2 regions of the Streptomyces sp. NBC_01197 genome follow, and region 2 is predicted to be linked to the other one. Evidence: predicted binding sites of a transcription regulator. Region 2 holds the regulator's gene; the other holds the start of a gene.
What was found. Region 2 encodes HspR, which represses chaperone genes until heat shock. Its sites were predicted from a motif close to TTGAGNNNNNNNNNCTCAA; they were not measured.
Positions count from the first base shown of each region.

Region 1: lon (endopeptidase La) is a predicted target of HspR. The motif match lies at 4,426-4,444, and genes of this name have one in related genera.

Region 1 covers NZ_CP108569.1:2,246,168-2,256,183, reverse strand. The annotation lists gene OG452_RS10065 (multifunctional oxoglutarate decarboxylase/oxoglutarate dehydrogenase thiamine pyrophosphate-binding subunit/dihydrolipoyllysine-residue succinyltransferase subunit) at 1-437, opposite strand, end outside; gene OG452_RS10060 (HAMP domain-containing sensor histidine kinase) at 707-1,873, opposite strand; gene OG452_RS10055 (response regulator transcription factor) at 1,870-2,607, opposite strand; gene OG452_RS10050 (spermidine synthase) at 2,741-3,412, opposite strand; gene OG452_RS10045 (rhomboid-like protein) at 3,566-4,360, shown strand; gene lon (endopeptidase La) at 4,467-6,869, shown strand; gene OG452_RS10035 (lysozyme) at 6,965-7,792, opposite strand; gene OG452_RS10030 (MarR family winged helix-turn-helix transcriptional regulator) at 8,023-8,505, shown strand; gene OG452_RS10025 (hypothetical protein) at 8,647-9,429, opposite strand; gene OG452_RS10020 (sensor histidine kinase) at 9,808-10,016, shown strand, end outside.
Region 2 covers NZ_CP108569.1:3,523,210-3,533,225, reverse strand. The annotation lists gene OG452_RS16060 (tyrosinase family protein) at 1-821, shown strand, start outside; gene OG452_RS16055 (chaplin) at 1,003-1,293, opposite strand; gene dnaK (molecular chaperone DnaK) at 1,725-3,587, shown strand; gene grpE (nucleotide exchange factor GrpE) at 3,584-4,246, shown strand; gene dnaJ (molecular chaperone DnaJ) at 4,302-5,492, shown strand; gene OG452_RS16035 (heat shock protein transcriptional repressor HspR) at 5,494-5,961, shown strand; gene OG452_RS16030 (helix-turn-helix transcriptional regulator) at 6,056-7,012, opposite strand; gene OG452_RS16025 ((2Fe-2S)-binding protein) at 7,361-7,690, shown strand; gene OG452_RS16020 (pyridoxamine 5'-phosphate oxidase family protein) at 7,833-8,237, opposite strand; gene clpB (ATP-dependent chaperone ClpB) at 8,479-10,016, shown strand, end outside.

The DNA.
Region 1 (10,016 bases), 1.3 Mb from region 2:
TCGGCCTTCGCCGCGGGCTTGGCGGCCGGAGCGGGCTTGGCGGCGGCCGCGGGCTTCGCGGCGGCAGGGGCGGCCGGAGCCGGAGCCTGCGGCGCTGCGGGCGCGGCAGCCGGGGGCGTGGCGGGCGCGGCCGAGGTGGGAGCAGCCCCCGCGGCTGCGCCACCCTGCGCGGCGGCGGCCCGGCCGCTCTCGCCCGACTGGTGTGGAGGGCTCGCGCTCACCGGGTCCGCACCCGCGGTGGGAGCGCCGGCAGAACCTGGCTTGTAGTCGGCGAAGAAGTCCCACCAGGCACGGTCAACCGAATTCGGGTCCTGGAGGTACTGCTGGTAGATCTCGTCGACGAGCCACTCATTGGGACCAAAAGCGTCAGCAGGACTCTTGTCCTGCCCCTCCTGGTCGGTCGAGATGCTCGAATTACTGGGGGACTGAGACGACACGGCGTTAACCGCCCTCTTCCGCTTCACAAGGTGATGGACAGCGGAAATAAAGGCTACGCCTCCCTGGCCTGGGGGCGCAGGCTGGGCGGTCCAACGTCGCGCAAGTCACACTCGAAACTTGGTTTCGGGGGTTGAAATGGCGGGAAACAAGCGTGGTTCCGCGTTATGCGGGTATGGCGTATCACAGCTGCCGCCCCTTGGCCGACACCCTCTGACGCGCCTACCCGCCGGTTCTGTACGGAACGCGGGCTTCCGCTGAAGACTTTACGTCAACTTGGTGTTCTCGATACGCCCGGAAGAGTGACGCGTATCCGGCAGCCACGGGAGGATTCGGCCACCCCGATCCGCCCGCCGTGCAGATCGACCGCCCAGCGGGCGATGGCCAGACCGAGCCCCGTGCCGCCGTCGCCGCCCGGACCGTGCGGGGACGGGGCGCGGCCCCGGTTGAAGCGCTCGAAGACCCGGTGCCGCTCGGCCTCGGGGATGCCCGGGCCCTCGTCCGTGACCTCCAGGTCCAGCGACTCCGGCTGCTGGCCGCGCCGGGCCCGTACCGTGACCCGGCCGTGCGGCGGGGAGTGCTTGACCGCGTTGTCGATGAGGTTGGCGACGACCTGGTGAAGCCGCTCCGCGTCCGCGTGCGCGGTCAGCTCGGGCGGCGAGACATCCAGATGGAGATGGACGTCCGTCCGGGTGTGCTGGCCGCCGGAGCCCGACGCGCCCGCGCGCTGCGCGGCTGCGAGATTCGCCTCCTTCAGCACGCCCGAGAGATACGGCCACACCTCGAAACGGGCGGCCTTGAGCGGCACCACTCCGTTGTCCAGGCGGGAGAGGTCGAGCAGCGTCTCGACCAGCCGGCCCAGCCGCTCGGTCTGCTTGAGCGCGGTGCGCATCGTCTCGGGGTCGGCGGCCGACACCCCGTCCACGACGTTCTCCAGCACCGCCCGCAGGGCCGCGATCGGGGTCCGCAGCTCATGGGAGACGTTCGCGACCAGCTCCTTGCGGTGCCGGTCCACCGCCTCCAGGTCCTCGGCCATCCGGTTGATGGTCGTGGCCAGGTCGCCCAGCTCGTCCCTGCGGTCGGCGCCGCTGACCCGCCGGGTGTAGTCACCGTGCGAGATCGACCGGGCCACGGTGTTCATCTCGTCCAGCGGCGAGGTCAGGCTGTGCGCCACGAACTGGGTGATCAGCATCGAGGCGATCACCGAGAAGACCGTGATGAACCGCAGCTCCGTCTTGGTGCGCAGCGCCACCAGGAGCAGCCCCGTGGTGATGAAGACCGACACCACCACGAGCGTGCCCAGCTTGGCCTTGATCGAGACCGGGAAGGGGCGCTGCCGGTTCCACGGCCGGGGCCGGGACAGCAGCCGGCCCAGATCGTGGCCCAGCTCCCGGGGCCGGACACCGCTCCAGGTCCGCCGCCAGCGCGGACGGGTCATGGTGCGGGGGTCTCCAGCGCGTACCCGACACCGTGCACCGTACGGATGCGCTCCGCGCCGATCTTCCTGCGGAGCGCCTTGATGTGACTGTCCACGGTCCGGGTGCCGGACGCGTCGGCCCAGTCCCAGACCTCGGCGAGCAGCTGCTCGCGCGAGAGGACGGCACGCGGGGTGTTCGCCAGGCAGACCAGCAGATCGAACTCGGTGGGCGTCAGATGTACGTCCTCGTTGCGCACCCGGACCCGGCGCTGCGCGTGGTCGATCTCCAGCTCACCGAGGCGCAGGATGCCGCTGCGCGGCGTCGATGCGGCGATGGTCGCCCGCTCCACCCGCCGCAGCAGGACATGGACGCGGGCCGCCAGCTCACGCATGGAGAACGGCTTGGTCATGTAGTCGTCGGCGCCGACACCGAGCCCGACCAGCATGTCGGTCTCGTCGTCGCGGGCCGTCAGCATCAGGACCGGCACCGGCCGCTGCGCCTGGACGCGTCGGCAGACCTCAAGGCCGTCGAAGCCGGGCAGCATCACGTCGAGGACCATCAGGTCCGGCTGCCAGCCCTGGGCCGCGTCCACCGCCGCCGGGCCGTCCGTTGCCGTCTGCACCTGGAAACCCTCGGCCCGCAGCCGTGCGGCGATGGCGTCGACGATTGTCGGGTCGTCCTCGACGACCAGCACCCGGCGCTGGGCGCCCGGGGTGGCCGCGACGCCGTTGTGGGTGGTGTGTGTCTGCTCCATCGCCCGCCCCTGGAAGTGCGCTCTTGAATGTGCGTTCTGCTGCGTACGCGGCTGTGTCCCAGCTGCGTTCTTGGACAAAGCGTCCAGATCTCATCTGCCGGTCAGCAGACTAGATGCCCGGACGCCGTCCCGGCTACGCAGGGCGAACACCGAGATGGACCACGTCAGGCACGCCCCGGGCAACTGGGATCTCTTCGGTCCTTACCCCACTGAACCCGGCATTCCGCAAGGCTTCCTCAAAAGTCGCCGAAGGCTGAGCCGACCAGACGGCCAGGATTCCTCCCGGTTTCAGCCGTTCCATACAGGCTGTGAGCCCGTCGGCGGTGTACAGCCCGCCATTGTCGTCGGTGACCGTCCACTCCGGCCCGTTGTCGATGTCCAGGCACAAAGCGTCATATGCCGATGTGGATCCGCGCATGTGTGCGACCAGATCGGTGGGCAGGATCACAGTCCGGGGATCGGCGAGCGCCGCGCCAGAGATCCGGGCGAGCGGACCCTCCAGGTGCCAGTCGATGACGGCCTGCTCGCGTTCGACGACCGTGATCCGGCCCCAGCGGGGGTCTGCCGCGGCGTGTGCGAGTGAGAATCCGACGCCGAGTCCGCCGATGAGTACGGAGGGACGGTCGCGGCCGGCCGGCAGCGCGGCCAGCGCCGCATCGATCAGCAGCCGCTCCGAGCGGCCGTCCGACGTGTCCATCAGGAAGCACCCGTTGGCGATGATCTCGAAGTGCTCCCCGCGCTCGCGCAGCACGACTTCTCCGTACGGGCCCTCGCGCCGGTCAAGCGTGCGTACGTCCAAGGTGATGATCCCTCCCGGATCGGCCCCGGACGCCACGGGGGGTGCGGGGGTTGCTTCGTGTGGTGGATGTCATAGGCGCCGTCGGAGGCTATCCCGGAGAGTGAACGTTGGGGGGAGTGGAGTCGAACGGACAGACCGACGGCCGACGGGACAGACAGAGTGCACCACACGCAGCGGACGCGACGCCCGGCCGGTGGCCCGGGCCGGGCCCTGTTGCCCTTGCTGCGCCTGCTGCCCACCCCCGCCGGTACGCCCTTCACCTTCGTCTACGTCCTGGTGCTGGTCGCCACCTCGCTCTTCGCCGAGCACGCCGACCCGCACACCGTCACCGCCTTGCTGCGCGATTCCAGTACGGACATGGCGCATCTGGCCCGCACCCCGCTCCTCGTCCTGGTGGGCAGCGCCCTGTGGATAGCCGGCGGCCTGCTCTCGGTGTCCGCGGCGGGCTTCCTGCTCGTCCTGACCGCCCTGGAGCGCCGGATAGGCGCCCTGCGCACCGGCGCGGTGTTCCTTACCGGGCATGTCCTGGCGACGCTGGCCACCGAGATCCCGGTCGGTGTCGCGGTCGCCGCCGGTCATCTCCCCGACTCCTCGCTCCACCGTTTGGACTACGGCATCAGCTTCGGACTGATGACCGGTGTCGGAGCGCTGGCCGGACTGCTTCCGCCACTGCTGCGCTGGCCCCTCCTGGCGGCCGTCGCCACGGCGCTCGTCCAGGCGCTGCTGACCCTCGGAGACCCCCTCACCGACTGGGGCCATCCGCTCTCGCTCGCCATCGGGGTGGCCTGCTGGCCGCTGGTGCGCCGCTGGGCGGCCGCCAGGACGGGCCGCGCGCCCCGGTCGGCGGCGCCCACGGCACTCACCGGGTCCGGGCCGTCCGGCGTACCGGTCGGCCCGGGTTCCTCCACGGGTGAGCCCGGCAGCCCCGCTGACGCCTCCGCGGCGGCCTCCTGACCTGATGGCGGACCCGATCGCTGAGAGCGAACGGCCACCCGGGAACACCAGCGCCCCTCCCGGCATTGAGTCTGCATAGCTCAACTTCACTGCCTAAGGGGAGATCATGGCTGACACGTCCACACCGCTCACCCTGCCCGTGCTGCCGCTCGACGACGAGGTCGTGCTGCCCGGAATGGTGGTGCCGCTGGACCTTTCCGAAGCGGACGTACGCGCCGCCGTGGAGGCCGCCCAGGCGTCCTCCGCCCGCTCCAGCGGCAACAAGCCGCTGGTCCTGCTCGTTCCGCGGCTCGACGGCAGCTACGCGAGCACCGGCGTCCTCGGCACCGTCGAACAGGTCGGCAGGCTCTCCGACGGAGACCCCGGAGCCCTGGTCCGGGGCCGCGGCCGGGTCCGTATCGGTGCGGGCACCACAGGCCCGGGCGCCGCGCTCTGGGTCGAGGGGACCCCCGTGGACGAGACCGACCCCGAGCCGCTGCCCGGCGCCGTCACCGCGCTGGTCAAGGAGTACAAGGCGCTCGCCACCGACTGGCTGAAGAAGCGCGGAGCCTGGCAGGTCGTCGACCGCGTCCAGCAGATCGAGGGCGTGTCGGCCCTCGCGGACAACTCCGGCTACTCGCCGTTCCTCACCCTCGCCCAGAAGACCGAGCTCCTGGAGACCGCCGACCCGGTGGCCCGGCTGAAGCTCGCCGTCCAGTGGCTGGGCGAGCACCTCGCCGAGCAGGACGTCGCCGAGTCCATCGCCAAGGACGTCCAGGAGGGCGTGGACAAGCAGCAGCGCGAGTTCCTGCTCCGCCGCCAGCTGGAGGCCGTACGCAAGGAGCTCTCCGAGCTCAACGGCGAGGCGGACGACGAGTCCGACGACTACCGGGCCCGCGTCGAGGCCGCCGTACTCCCCGGGTACGTCAGGGAGGCCGCGCTCAAGGAGGTCGAGAAGCTGGAGCGCTCGTCCGACCAGAGCCCCGAGGGCTCCTGGATCCGGACCTGGCTGGACACGGTCCTCGAACTGCCGTGGAACGAACGCACCGAGGACGAGTACGACATCAGGGGCGCCAAGGCCGTACTGGACGCGGAGCACTCGGGCCTGGACGACGTGAAGGAGCGCATCACCGAGTACCTGGCCGTGCGCAAGCGCCGTGCCGACCGCGGCATGGGCATCGTCGGCGGCCGCCGCGGCGGCGCCGTACTGGCGCTCGTCGGCCCGCCCGGAGTCGGCAAGACCTCACTCGGCGAGGGGGTCGCGCACGCCATGGGCCGCAAGTTCGTCCGCGTCGCGCTCGGCGGCGTACGGGACGAGGCGGAGATCCGCGGACACCGGCGTACATACGTCGGCGCGCTGCCCGGACGGATCGTGCGGGCGATCAAGGAGGCCGGCTCGATGAACCCGGTCGTCCTGCTCGACGAGATCGACAAGGTCGGCTCGGACTTCCGGGGCGACCCGGCGGCCGCCCTGCTCGAAGTGCTCGACCCGGCCCAGAACCACACCTTCCGGGACCACTACCTGGAGGTCGAGCTCGACCTGTCCGATGTGGTGTTCCTGGCCACCGCGAATGTGCTGGAAGCCATCCCGGAGGCGCTGCTCGACCGGATGGAGCTGGTCAGGCTCGACGGCTACACCGAGGACGAGAAGGTCGTCATCGCCCGCGACCACCTGCTGCCCAGGCAGCTGGAGCGCGCGGGTCTCGAGCCCGGCGAGGTGACGCTCGACGACTCCGCGCTGCGCAAGCTGGCGGGGGAGTACACCCGCGAGGCCGGTGTACGGAATCTGGAGCGGGCCGTCGCCAGGCTGCTGCGGAAGGTCGCGGCCCAGCACGAGCTGGGCGAGCAGGAGCTGCCGCTCACCGTCACCGACGCCGGGCTGCGGCCGCTGATCGGACGCCCCCACCATGTGCCGGAGTCCGCCCAGGACCCGGCGGAGCGCCGTACGGCGGTGCCCGGTGTGGCCACCGGACTCGCGGTGACCGGCGCGGGCGGCGACGTCCTCTTCGTCGAGGCGTCGCTGGCCGACCCCGAGACCGGGGCGGCGGGGCTGACCCTCACGGGCCAGCTCGGCGACGTCATGAAGGAGTCGGCGCAGATCGCGCTCTCCTTCCTGCGCTCGCGCGGCGCCGAACTGGAGCTGCCCGTCGCGGATCTGAAGGAACGCGGAGTGCACATCCACTTCCCGGCGGGCTCGGTGCCCAAGGACGGCCCGAGCGCGGGCATCACGATGACGACCGCGCTGGCGTCGCTGCTCTCGGGCCGGCAGGTCCGCACGGACGTGGCCATGACCGGCGAGGTGTCGCTGACCGGGCGGGTGCTGCCGATCGGCGGTCTGAAGCAGAAGCTGCTGGCCGCGCACCGGGCGGGCATCACGACCGTGGTGATCCCCAAGCGGAACGAGGCCGATCTGGACGACGTACCCGCCGAGGTGCTCGACACCCTGGAGGTGCACCCGGTGACGGACGTACGCCAGGTCCTGGAGATCGCGCTGTCCCCCGCGGAGGTACGGGTTCCGGCGGCCGCCTGACGGCCCGGTGCCGTAGCGGAGAACGGCTGAAGGAATACGCAGGCCCCCGGCAGCGCGCCGGGGGCCTGCGGCAGACGGTGGTGCGGTCCGCGGCGTCAGCCGTTGGCGAGTGCCTGGACCCGGTCCAGCGCGCCGTTGAACTTGTCGTGGTCGCCGACCGTCGGCCCGCTGGAGGTGTACTGCCACATGGTCTGGTAGCCCCAGCCGGCGGGCAGCGTGCCCGGCGTCGTGTTGTAGCGGGCGATCCAGAGCGGGTTGGTGGCCCCGAAGCCGCTGTTGTTCCCCGTGCACTGCGTCCACCAGCTGGTCGCGGTGTAGATGACCACGTCGCGTCCGGTGAGCGACTTGTAGGTGTTGGCGAAGGCGTGGATCCAGGAGACCATCGATGCCGCGCTGAGCCCGTAGCAGGCGTCGCCGTACGGATTCCACTCGATGTCCAGCACCCCGGGCAGTGTCTTGCCGTCGCGGGACCAGCCGCCGCCGTGGCTGACGAAGTAGTTCGCCTGGTTCGCACCGCTGGAGTCGTTCGGGGTCGCGAAGTGGTAGGCGCCGCGGATCATCCCGACGTTGTACGAGCCGTTGTACTGCTGGGTGAAGGAGGGGTTCGTGTAGTAGTTCCCCTCGGTGGCCTTGGTGTAGGCCCACCGCACGCCGCTGCCCCACAGCGTCGCCCAGTTGACGTTGCCCTGGTAGCCGGAGACGTCGACGCCTTCGGTCTGGACCGCGGAGGGGGTGTTGTGAGGGGCGCCGCCCTGGCCGTCGTGCGCGATGACGCCCATCCCCATGGTGGCCGTGCCGCGCGCCGGGGGGCCGGCCGCGGAGGCCGAGCCGGGCAGGGCCAGCAGGGAGGTGAGGAAGGCGAGAAGGATCCCGACTGCGGCGGTGCGTCCGCGTCGGGCCGTTCCGGATCTGAGCACGGGCATGTGCGTGCCTCCGAAAGGCTCGGTGGGGGAGCTGGGAGAGCTCAGTCATCGCCGATATGTCGTGGTGTGGACATGCCAGCGATGACGACGCTACGCACGTAGACCCGTGCGGCGGAAGGGGGCCTGGGTGCTGCCGTTGGTCTACTCCTGCGAAATACTGGCCCAGCTGCGGCGATGGCAGACGCTGAAAGAAACTTTCAGGATCGGGAAAGCTCGTAAGGGGTGCTGACGTGCACGACAGCGGTACTGCAAGTGAACTCCCCGTCCCGCCGGAGAATGGTGTGGACCATGAATACCTGGCGCTGGAGCGGGAGTTGGCCGTCTTCCTGCGCCGCGCGCGGGCTTCGTCCGGTGAGATGTCGCGCGCCGTCCACCCTGATCTGGAGGCCGCGGCCTACGGGCTGCTGGTCTGCCTCGACGAGTGGGGCGGGCAGCGGGCCACCGACCTGGCCGCCTATATCGGAGTCGGCCGGGCGACCATAAGCCGTCAACTGCGGTCCCTTGAGGTCCTCGGACTGGTCACCCGTGAGCAGGACCCCGGCGACGGGCGCGCCTTCCTGGTGCAGCTCACCGTCGAGGGGCGCGAACGGATGCGCCGGGTGCGGGACGCGCGCCGGGCCGAGTACGTACGCAAGCTGGACGGCTGGGACCGGGCCGAGGTCGCGGAACTGGCTCGCCTGCTGCACCACTTGAACGCCCGGGCGGAGGGCTGAGCCGGGGGCTGGGGGCTGAGGGGCTGAGGCCTCCAGGCCGGCCGGCCGACGGGGACCGGACTGCGGGCCGGTAACCGTACGCGGCCTCCGGCCGGCTCCCGCGGCTCCAGCCCGCGCCCCTGCACAGCCCCATCCGGGCCTCTACAGCTCCACCAGCACGGCCGACGCGTCGTCGTGCGTCTTGCTGTTCCGCAGGAACGCGCGGTCCGTGTCCGCGTCCTCCAGCGCCCGCACCCGCCCGATCAGTGCCTCTGGACCCTCCTTGCGCAGCACCGCCAGGCACTCCGCCCAGTCGCCCTCCCGGAAGACCTCCACCCAGCGGCCCGCGCCGTCACTGAGCGCGGCCAGCGCCCGTACCTCCGCCAGGGGCGTGCGCCCGGTCACCGCGCGCGCCGCCACCGCCGGATCGGCGGCCGCTGTGAAGAACCCGCCCTCCCGGTTCCGTGCCGCGTCGGCCGTCGCCTCGGTCGCCAGCACCTCGCGCGGCAGCCGGTCCAGGCGGTCGTCCAGCACCGCCCGTACGGCCCCCGAGGCGTCCTCGACCAGCAGGACCGAGTCGGACAGCACCAGGTGATCGACTGTCCCGGCGGACCAGCGCGCCATGACGACGGTTGCCTGCGGGGTGCGCACGTGAGAAAGGTCACAGATTGAGCCGTGAGCTTCGGCGGTAAGGCGAATTGCCTCCGCAAGTACCTCACGCAGGCTCATATCCTCCCGCGAACCGGACAGTTCGACCAGGGAACCGCCGAGCCGGGCGGTGAACCACGGCACGCCGTGCACACATCCGTCGGCCCCCGCGGGCGGAGTCACGCCGTCCAGCAGTACGAGTAGCCCGCCCCGCCCCGAGGCAGGCAGGACGGCACCCGCCCAGTCCTCGTTGGGACGTTCGGGGGTGCCCGGGGTGGAGGCGAGTTCGATCCGCATACCGATCAGTCTGCCCGATGCCTTCACGGGGGGGCGCACAGGCACGGGCGAAAGGTACGGACCGCCGTGCGGGCGGGGGAACTTGGCACGGAATGTACGACTCCGTTACTCCGCCGGTCCGCTGCGGGCGGGCATCCTGCCAAAGCCGGTCCGGAAGTTCCAACCGGCGCCCCGCGTGCGCCCCGCGTGCGCGGGTCGCAGAGTTGTTCGCCAACTTGCTGTTGATGTTCACTCGTTCAGGTGGCTGACCTGGTGATGCACACTCCCCTCCCAAAACCACTGGAATGGTCAGAAGCCGGTACCAGAGGTGGGAGTGCATCCTTGTGATCAGTCATCACCTCGGCGTCATGCGTGGACGAGTCAAGATTGTGAGCACCGGTGCAGAACAAGCGGCTTCGGGGCAACAGAGGCGTGCCACCCGAGCGCACCACCCGGGTACGCAGGCGCCTGGTCGCAGGTGTGGCCGTCGTCGGCCTCGCCGTCCTCGCGGCCAGTGCCCCGGCGGTCTACAGCGCGTCGGCCGAACTGACCGACGCCCAGCGACTGGTGACCCTCTCCGACCTGGACCAGCAGACCGTCTCCCTGGC
Region 2 (10,016 bases):
AGAAGAGGCGGTTCGTCTCCGCCGTCCTGGAGGTCAAGCGCTCCGGCCAGTACGACGACTTCGTCCGGACGCACGGCGAGTACTACGTGCCGGACGGTTCGCGGGGGAAGCGGGTCGCTCATATGGCGCCCACCTTCTTCCCCTGGCACCGGCGCTTCGTGCTGGAATTCGAGCGCGCCCTGCAGGCGGTCGACCCGGGTGTCACCGTGCCGTACTGGGACTGGACGGTCGACAACACCCCGGCGGCCGGGCTCTGGGGCGACGACTTCCTCGGCGGCAACGGCCGGAGCTCCGACCAGCAGGTGATGACCGGGCCCTTCGCGTACCGCGAGGGGAACTGGGAGGTCAGTGTCGGCGTGACCGAGAACCGGTTCCTGACCCGCGACTTCGGCCGCCCCGCCCGCCCCGTGTCGCTGCCGAGCCGGGCCGATCTGGCCCGTGCGATGAGGGAGCCGCTGTACGACGCGGCCCCGTGGGACTCCACCGTGCCGAACGGGTTCCGCAACACCTTCGAGGGCTGGTCGGTCGGCGACGGCCCGGCCTGGCGCAACCACAACCTGGTGCACCGCTGGGTGGGTGGCGCGATGAACACCGCGACCTCGCCCAACGACCCGGTGTTCTGGCTGCACCACTCCTTCTGCGACCTGGTGTGGGACCGCTGGCAGAAGGCGCATCCGCACGCCGGGTTCGTTCCCGCGAGGAAGCTCGCTCCGGGTGATCCGCAGCGCGGCCGGATCTCCAGCCTGGACGAGCCGATGGAGCCGTGGGGGGTCAGACCGTCGTCGCTGCTGAGCCACGCGTCGCTCTATCGGTATGCGTGATGCCGGTACGCCTGCGATGCCCGTACGACTGAGACTTCGGTACACCCGGGACTTCGGTACGCCTGAGACTTCGGTACGTCCCGGACACACCTGCGGCCACCCCCTCCGAGGGGGTGGCCGCAGGTCGCGGGGGGCGTTGCCTCCCGCCGTTTCAGCTGGGTCGGACCGGTGAACCGGTCTCTCAGTGGCCGTCGTCGCCGTAGCCGCCGTGACCGTGGTCGCGGTCGTGGTGGTCGGCGTTGACGCAGGTATTGCCGAACGCCGGGTTCAGCAGGCCGATGACGTTGACGGTGTTGCCGCAGAGGTTCACCGGGACGTGCACCGGGACCTGGACCAGGTTGCCGGAGATGACACCCGGGGAGCCGACAGCGGCACCGTGGGCTCCGGCGTCGGCGGCGGCCAGACCGGCGGAGCCGGCCAGGACGGCGCCGGTGCCCGCGAGTACGGCAGCGGCCTTCGCGATACGCGACATTGCGTTCTCCTTGGAACATTGGAACGGGAACATTCAGGGCCAGCCGCAGCGATTCACGGTCTGACGTGTCGTTCAACGCCACAGCGCACCGGCGGTAACGGATGACGATCAAAGTCACCGGGGTTCGGACGCGGGACCGGCGGTCCCGGCGGAAGCGGAGTCGGACCGGGCGACGGCCCATTCCGGGCTATAGGCTCATTCGTGACATCCGCGGTGCCGTCCGCGGTGCCGTGCTTCTCCGGGGCTCCCCCGTGCCGGGCCCCCGTGAGCCTCCGTCGAGCCCGGCCGCACCCGCTCCCACCAGGACCTCTTCTGCATTGCGCATAAGGTCGGGATAAAAGTTGAGCGGCCTCGACTCAGGTCGGTTGACTCCCCGGGATCTGTCGTGCACTCTTGAGCCAGTTCCACTCAAGTCAGCTGGAGGATTCACCATGGCACGTGCGGTCGGCATCGACCTGGGCACGACTAACTCCGTCGTCAGCGTTCTCGAAGGCGGCGAGCCCACCGTCATCACCAACGCCGAAGGCGCCAGGACCACGCCGTCCGTCGTCGCCTTCGCCAAGAACGGCGAGGTGCTCGTCGGCGAGGTCGCCAAGCGCCAGGCAGTCACGAACGTCGACAGGACCATCCGGTCGGTCAAGCGCCACATGGGCACCGACTGGAAGATCGACCTGGACGGCAAGAGCTTCAACCCGCAGCAGATGAGCGCCTTCATCCTGCAGAAGCTGAAGCGTGACGCCGAGTCGTACCTGGGGGAGAAGGTCACCGACGCGGTGATCACCGTCCCGGCGTACTTCAACGACTCCGAGCGCCAGGCGACGAAGGAGGCCGGCGAGATCGCGGGTCTGAACGTCCTGCGCATCGTCAACGAGCCGACGGCCGCCGCTCTGGCGTACGGGCTCGACAAGGACGACCAGACCATCCTCGTCTTCGACCTCGGCGGCGGCACCTTCGACGTGTCGCTCCTGGAGATCGGTGACGGCGTGGTCGAGGTCAAGGCCACCAACGGTGACAACCACCTCGGTGGTGACGACTGGGACCAGCGCGTCGTCGACTACCTGGTGAAGCAGTTCGCCAACGGTCACGGCGTGGACCTGGCCAAGGACAAGATGGCTCTCCAGCGTCTCCGCGAGGCCGCGGAGAAGGCGAAGATCGAGCTGTCGTCCTCGACCGAGACCACGATCAACCTGCCGTACATCACGGCATCGGCCGAGGGCCCGCTGCACCTGGACGAGAAGCTCACGCGCTCGCAGTTCCAGCAGCTCACCGCCGATCTGCTGGACCGCTGCAAGAGCCCCTTCCACAACGTCATCAAGGACGCGGGCATCCAGCTCTCCGAGATCGACCACGTCGTTCTCGTCGGTGGCTCGACCCGTATGCCGGCCGTCGCGGAGCTCGTCAAGGAGCTCACCGGTGGCCAGGACGCCAACAAGGGTGTGAACCCGGACGAGGTCGTCGCGATCGGCGCCTCGCTCCAGGCCGGTGTCCTCAAGGGCGAGGTCAAGGACGTCCTGCTCCTCGACGTGACGCCGCTGTCCCTCGGTATCGAGACCAAGGGAGGGATCATGACGAAGCTCATCGAGCGCAACACCACGATCCCGACCAAGCGTTCCGAGATCTTCACGACGGCCGAGGACAACCAGCCGTCCGTGCAGATCCAGGTCTACCAGGGCGAGCGCGAGATCGCGGCGTACAACAAGAAGCTCGGGATGTTCGAGCTGACCGGTCTGCCGCCGGCCCCGCGCGGTGTGCCGCAGATCGAGGTCGCCTTCGACATCGACGCCAACGGCATCATGCACGTCGCTGCCAAGGACCTCGGCACCGGCAAGGAGCAGAAGATGACCGTCACCGGTGGCTCCTCGCTGCCGAAGGACGAGGTCAACCGGATGCGCGAAGAGGCCGAGCAGTACGCGGACGAGGACCACAAGCGCCGCGAGGCCGCCGAGTCGCGCAACCAGGGCGAGCAGCTCGTCTACCAGACCGAGAAGTTCCTCAAGGACAACGAGGACAAGGTCCCGGGCGACGTCAAGACCGAGGTCGAGGAGGCCCTCACCGAGCTGAAGGAGAAGCTCAAGGGTGAGGACACCGCCGAGATCCGTACGGCCACCGAGAAGGTCGCCGCGGTCTCGCAGAAGCTCGGCCAGGCGATGTACGCGAACGCCGAGGGCGCCGCTGCCGCCGGCGGTGCGCCGGGTGCCGAGGGCACCGAGCAGGCCACCGAGGCTCCTGACGACGTGGTCGACGCCGAGATCGTGGACGACGAGAAGGACGGCCGTCAGGGAGGCGCCGCATGACGGAGGAGACTCCGGGCTTCGAGGAGGAGCCCGACGTCCCCTCCGGCGCGACCTCCGAAGACGCCGCGTCGAAGGCCGCCGGGCCCGACTCCGGGAAGGAGTCGGAGCCGGCGGCCCCGGCAGGGGACGCAGAGAGCAAGCAGAACGGCCAGGAGACAGCACTCACCGCCCAGCTGGACCAGGTCCGCACCGCGCTCAGCGAGCGCACCGGGGACCTCCAGCGGCTCCAGGCCGAGTACCAGAACTACCGCCGCCGGGTGGAGCGGGACCGGGTCCAGGTCAAGGAGGTCGCCATCGCGGGCCTCCTGTCCGAACTCCTCCCGACCCTCGACGACATCGGCCGCGCCCGGGAGCACGGCGAGCTGGTCGGCGGCTTCAAGTCGGTGGCCGAGTCGCTGGAGACGGTGGCGGCGAAGATGGGTCTCCAGCAGTTCGGCAAGGAGGGCGAGCCCTTCGACCCGACGATCCACGAGGCCCTGATGCACTCGTACGCGCCCGACATCACCGAGGACACGTGCGTGGCGATCCTGCAGCCGGGGTACCGGTTCGGCGAGCGCACCATCCGCCCCGCGCGGGTCGCGGTGGCCGAGCCCCAGCCGGGCGCGCAGGCCAAGGACGACGCGCCGGACGAGGAGAGCGGTGGCCCGGACGAGGGCTGACATCAGTAAGGGCTGGCATCAGTATCAGTAGCGACCGGAAGGAGGGACGTCGGGGATGAGCACCAAGGACTTCGTCGAGAAGGACTACTACAAGGTTCTCGGCGTCCCGAAGGACGCCACCGAGGCCGAGATCAAGAAGGCGTACCGGAAGCTCGCCCGCGAGCTGCACCCGGACGCCAACAAGAGTGACGCCAAGGCCGAAGAGCGGTTCAAGGCGGTCTCCGAGGCGAACGACGTCCTCGGCGACCCCAAGAAGCGCAAGGAGTACGACGAAGCGCGTGCTCTCTTCGGCAACGGCGGCTACCGGCCAGGGCCCGGCGCCGGCGGCGGCTCCTTCAACTTCGACCTGGGGGACCTCTTCGGAGGCACCCCGGGCGGAGCGGGGCAGCCGGGCGGCGCGGGCGGTTTCGGCGGCGGACTCGGGGACGTGTTCGGCGGGCTGTTCAACCGGGGCGGCGGTCCCGGTACCACCCGCACCCAGCCGCGCCGCGGCCAGGACATCGAGTCCGAGGTGACGCTCAGCTTCACCGAGGCGGTCGACGGGGCCACGGTCCCGCTGCGGATGTCCAGCCAGGCGCCGTGCAAGGCCTGTTCGGGTACCGGCGACAAGAACGGCACCCCCAGGGTCTGCCCGACCTGCGTCGGCACCGGCCAGGTCTCGCGCGGCAGCGGCGGCGGTTTCTCACTGACCGATCCGTGTGTGGACTGCAAGGGCCGCGGGCTCATCGCCGAGAACCCCTGCGAGGTCTGCAAGGGCTCCGGGCGGGCCAAGTCCTCCCGGACCATGCAGGTCCGGATCCCGGCCGGGGTCTCCGACGGCCAGCGGATCAGGCTGCGCGGCAAGGGCACCCCGGGCGAGCAGGGCGGCCCGGCCGGTGACCTCTATGTGATCGTCCATGTCGACGCCCACCCGGTCTTCGGCCGCAGGGGCGACAACCTCACCGTCACCGTGCCCGTCACCTTCACGGAGGCGGCACTCGGCGGCGAGGTCAAGGTACCGACGCTCGGCGGGCCCCCGGTCACGCTGAAACTGCCCGCGGGTACGCCCAACGGCCGTACGATGCGGGCCCGGGGCAAGGGCGCCGTACGCAAGGACGGCACCCGGGGGGACCTGCTGGTCACCGTCGAGGTCGCCGTACCGGCGGATCTCAGCGACAAGGCACGGGAGTCGCTGGAGACGTACCGCGAAGCGACCGCGGGGCACGACCCGCGCGCGGAGCTCTTCCAGGCCGTGAAGGGAGCTTGAGATGAATGGCCGCCGAGGACGCCGTGACCCCGCCATGGGTTACGAACTGACCGACGAGACCCCCGTGTACGTCATCTCGGTCGCCGCTCAGCTCTCCGGCCTGCATCCGCAGACGCTGCGCCAGTACGACCGTCTCGGCCTGGTCTCACCGGGCCGGACGGCCGGCCGGGGCCGGCGGTACTCGGCCCAGGACATCGAGCTGCTCCGTACGGTGCAGCAGCTCTCCCAGGACGAGGGCATCAACCTCGCGGGCATCAAACGCATCATCGAGCTGGAGCACCAGGTCGCCGCGCTCCAGGCCAGGGTCGCCGAGCTCTCGGCGGCGGTGGACGGCGCGGCGGTGGCCATGCAGCAGCGCGAGGCGCAGGTCCACGCCTCGTACCGGCGCGACCTGGTCCCGTACCAGGACATGCAGCAGACCAGCGCACTGGTGGTCTGGCGGCCGCGGCCGAAGCGGTCGCCGGAGTAACAAGCACGATCACGAACGCGGAGGGCGGCCCACCGGCACTGCTGGTGGGCCGCTTTGCGTGTTTCCGGGGCCGCAGCCAGGGGCCAGGGCCGGATCACGGATCGAGGATGCCGGACCGCGCGATGAGGTAGCCGAGCTGGGCGCGGCTGTTGCTGCCCAGTGCCGAGCTGAGTTTCGCTATGTGCGCCCGACAGGTGCGGACGTTCATCCCGAGCCGGCGGGCGATGGCTTCGTCGACGTGCCCCTCGACGAGCAACTGGGCGATGGACAGCCGGACGCCCGATATCCCCTCGGGGTTGGAGTGGTACGGGATCGGCTCCTGCAGCGGTACGCCACGTCTCCAGAACTGCTCGAAGACCTTGACGAGGTACTCGACCATGCCCGGGTGGCGGAGCTCCAGCGCGATCTGGCGGTCGTCGGTGGCCGGAATGAACGCCACGGTGTGGTCGAAGATCATCAAGCGCTCTATGAGCTCTTCGAGTGTGCGGATCTCCACCTTCCCGTCGGCGACGAGGTCCACGTACGCCAGCGTGCCGCGGCTGTGCCTGACCGTGTGCTGGTACAGCGTCCGCATGCTGATGCCGCGGTCGAGCAGCGGCCTGCCGCGCTCCAGGGCCTGAGTGAGTTCGTGCTCGCTGCGGGCACCCCCCGGCTGGATCGTCAGCACTTCCGTCTGGCACGCCGCGGTGGCGAGATCGAGCGCCGCGTTGATCCTCCCGAAGCCCTCCAGCACGGTGATGGCGTGAGTGGGGGGCGGGTTCTGCGCGCTGATGGTCATGAACGGCTCGAAAGTGTCGGTCAGTTCCACCGAGTGTCGTCTACGGTCCTGAATCTCCCGCTCGATCGGGTGGAGACGCTGCGTGAGCGCGGCCGACGGCGGTACCGGGCGGAGCCAGCCCGCGTCGTCGGGGTCGGGGTGGAGCAGCGCGAACTCCAGCAGACACGGGGCGGGGCCCACCTCACTGCGCGGGATCTTGCCAAGACTCAGCGCGCTGGCGTAAAGCCGCGCACCCTCGTCGCAAAGTTCGGTAATGGCGTGAGGATGTGTCATGTTTGCGTAGCTTGTGGTCAATTCTCCACCCCCCAGGAACATGAATGTGCAGGAACATGATGCATCGTCCCTGTGGCGTTGACGTGCCTGGATGAGCAATCGTCTAGGAACGCGGGGGAGAGGAAAACATCAAGTGAGGACGAAGCCCACTATGAAGAAAAAGATGCTTCGCTCGGTGCTTGCGGCAGTCTTCTCCGCAACTGTGCTTTTTGGTGCAGTAAGTTCTGCAGATCTTGGGTGGGGCAGTGCGCAGGCTGCTGCCGTTCCTTCGGATCTCGGCTGGGGAAGCGTGCACATGGCGGCCCCGCTCGACCTCGGCTGGGGCAGCACTTCGGCATCGGCGAGCGCATGACCGTCCCACCGGATGACAGAGTCTTCCAGCGCGAGATGGCTGTCGCCTACCGCTCCGGGTGGCATTTCATCGACCTCGTCACGGCGATCCCGCACCGTGGTGACTCGTTGATGGTCACCCTGTTCGGTGAGCCGGTGGTCGTCGTACGCGAGGACGACGGTGACGATGGTGACGTCCGCGCCTACCGGTGTCTGCGCAAGCCCCGGGGCGCCCCACAGCCTGTTCGCTGCGCCGTTCGCTACGGCATGGTGTTCGTGAACCTCGACCGGCGTGACCACCAGTTGTTCGACGCCGAGCCGACCGCAGCTATCCCCCGCAGTGCCTGACGCGATTCCCCCGTCGTAACAGATCGCTCAGGTGCTTCCCCCACACAGCGGCGCCACCGTGACCTGAACACGGTGGCGCCGCTGTGCTGTGTACGTGAGCGATGCGTACGTGAGGGTCGCGTACATGAGCCGCCGCCGCCGGTCAGGCGCGGCCCATCGCCCGCTCGACGGTGATCTCGATCAGGACCCGGTCCGGGTTCTCGGTCGGTGTGCGCCCGTAGCGCTCCGCGTAACGGCGTACCGCGTCGGCGATGACGTCCGGCTCCGTACGTATCCTCGCGCGCCCTTCCAGCGTCGCCCAGCGCCCGGGTGCCACCTGGCAGACCGCGACCCGTGCGCCGTCGGGCCCCGCGGCCAGGATGTTGGCGACCTTCCGCGACTTCTTGTTGGTGATGACCCTGGCGATCCCGGCCTCCGGTTCCCACGTCACGCCGACCGGCACCAGATGCGGTGAACCGTCCGGGCGCGGGGTCGTCAACGTGCAGCGATGGAATTCGCGCCAGAAGCTGAGGTAGGGCGGATCGGGGTTACGTGGGTCAATGGCCATGGGCGCGAACCTACCCGGGCCCCGCCGTCCCGCCGTTCCGGGTGTGGCAGAGATCCTGTCGGCCATGGGGTGGCGGCCCTGTCCAAGACATGTTGAGTGGAATAGACTCAACTTTTATGCACGTTGCCTGAGTCTAGGCAGACTGGGCCCCTGCGCCAGGTCACCACCTGGTCGTGGCGCACAGTCATCGCACCGAGTCACTGCAGGGACGGACCCGCCCCGCGAGGAGGAGAGCGCACACGTGGACGCCGAGCTGACCAACAAGAGCCGGGACGCGATCACCGCGGCGAACAGCCGCGCCGTGTCCGACGGCAACCCGGACCTGACTCCCGTACATCTGCTGCTCGCTCTGCTGGAGGGGCAGGACAACGAGAACGTCGTCGACCTGCTGGCCGCCGTCGAAGCGGACCAGGCGGTCATCAGGTCCGGGGCCGAGCGGCTGCTCGGCGGGCTGCCCAGCGTGACCGGTTCGACGGTCGCGCCCCCGCAGCCCGACCGCGAGGTGCTCGCCGTCATCGCGGACGCGTCGCAGCGTGCAAAGGATCTGGGGGACGAGTACATCTCGACCGAGCATCTGCTCATCGGGATCGCCGCCAAGGGCGGCCACGCGGGTGAGCTGCTGACGCAGCAGGGCGCCGGCGCCAAGGAATTGCTGGAAGCGTTCGAGACGAGCAGGGGAGGGCGCCGGGTGACCACACCCGACCCCGAGGGTCAGTACAAGGCGCTGGAGAAGTTCGGTACGGACTTCACGGCCGCCGCACGTGACGGCAAGCTCGACCCGGTCATCGGGCGGGACCACGAGATCCGCCGGGTGGTGCAGGTGCTGTCCCGGCGGACCAAGAACAACCCGGTGCTCATCGGCGAGCCCGGGGTCGGCAAGACGGCCGTCGTGGAGGGCCTCGCCCAGCGGATCGTCAAGGGCGACGTGCCGGAGAGCCTCCGGAACAAGCGGCTGATCGCACTCGACCTGGGGGCCATGGTCGCCGGTGCCAAGTACCGCGGTGAGTTCGAGGAGCGGCTGAAGTCCGTCCTGGCCGAGATCAAGGAGAGCGACGGCCAGGTCATCACCTTCATCGACGAGCTGCACACCGTCGTCGGCGCGGGCGCGGGCGGCGACTCCGCCATGGACGCGGGCAACATGCTCAAGCCGATGCTGGCCCGCGGTGAGCTGCGCATGGTCGGCGCGACGACCCTGGACGAGTACCGCGAGCACATCGAGAAGGACGCCGCCCTGGAGCGGCGCTTCCAGCAGGTGCTGGTCGCCGAGCCCTCCGTCGAGGACACCATCGCGATCCTGCGCGGGCTCAAGGGCCGGTACGAGGCCCACCACAAGGTCCAGATCGCGGACGCGGCCCTGGTCGCCGCCGCGACCCTCTCCGACCGCTACATCACGTCCCGCTTCCTGCCCGACAAGGCCATCGACCTGGTGGACGAGGCCGCGTCCCGGTTGCGGATGGAGATCGACTCGTCCCCCGTCGAGATCGACGAGCTCCAGCGCTCCGTCGACCGGCTGCGGATGGAGGAGCTGGCCCTCAAGAACGAGTCGGACGCCGCGTCCAAGCAGCGCCTGGAGAAGCTGCGCCGCGACCTCGCCGACCGCGAGGAGGAGCTGCGCGGACTCACCGCACGCTGGGAGAAGGAGAAGGAGGGCCTCAACCGCGTCGGTGAGCTGAAGGAACGCGTCGACGAACTCCGCGGCCAGGCCGAGCGCGCCCAGCGCGACGGCGACTTCGACACCGCGTCCAAGCTGCTGTACGGGGAGATCCCCGGCCTGGAGCA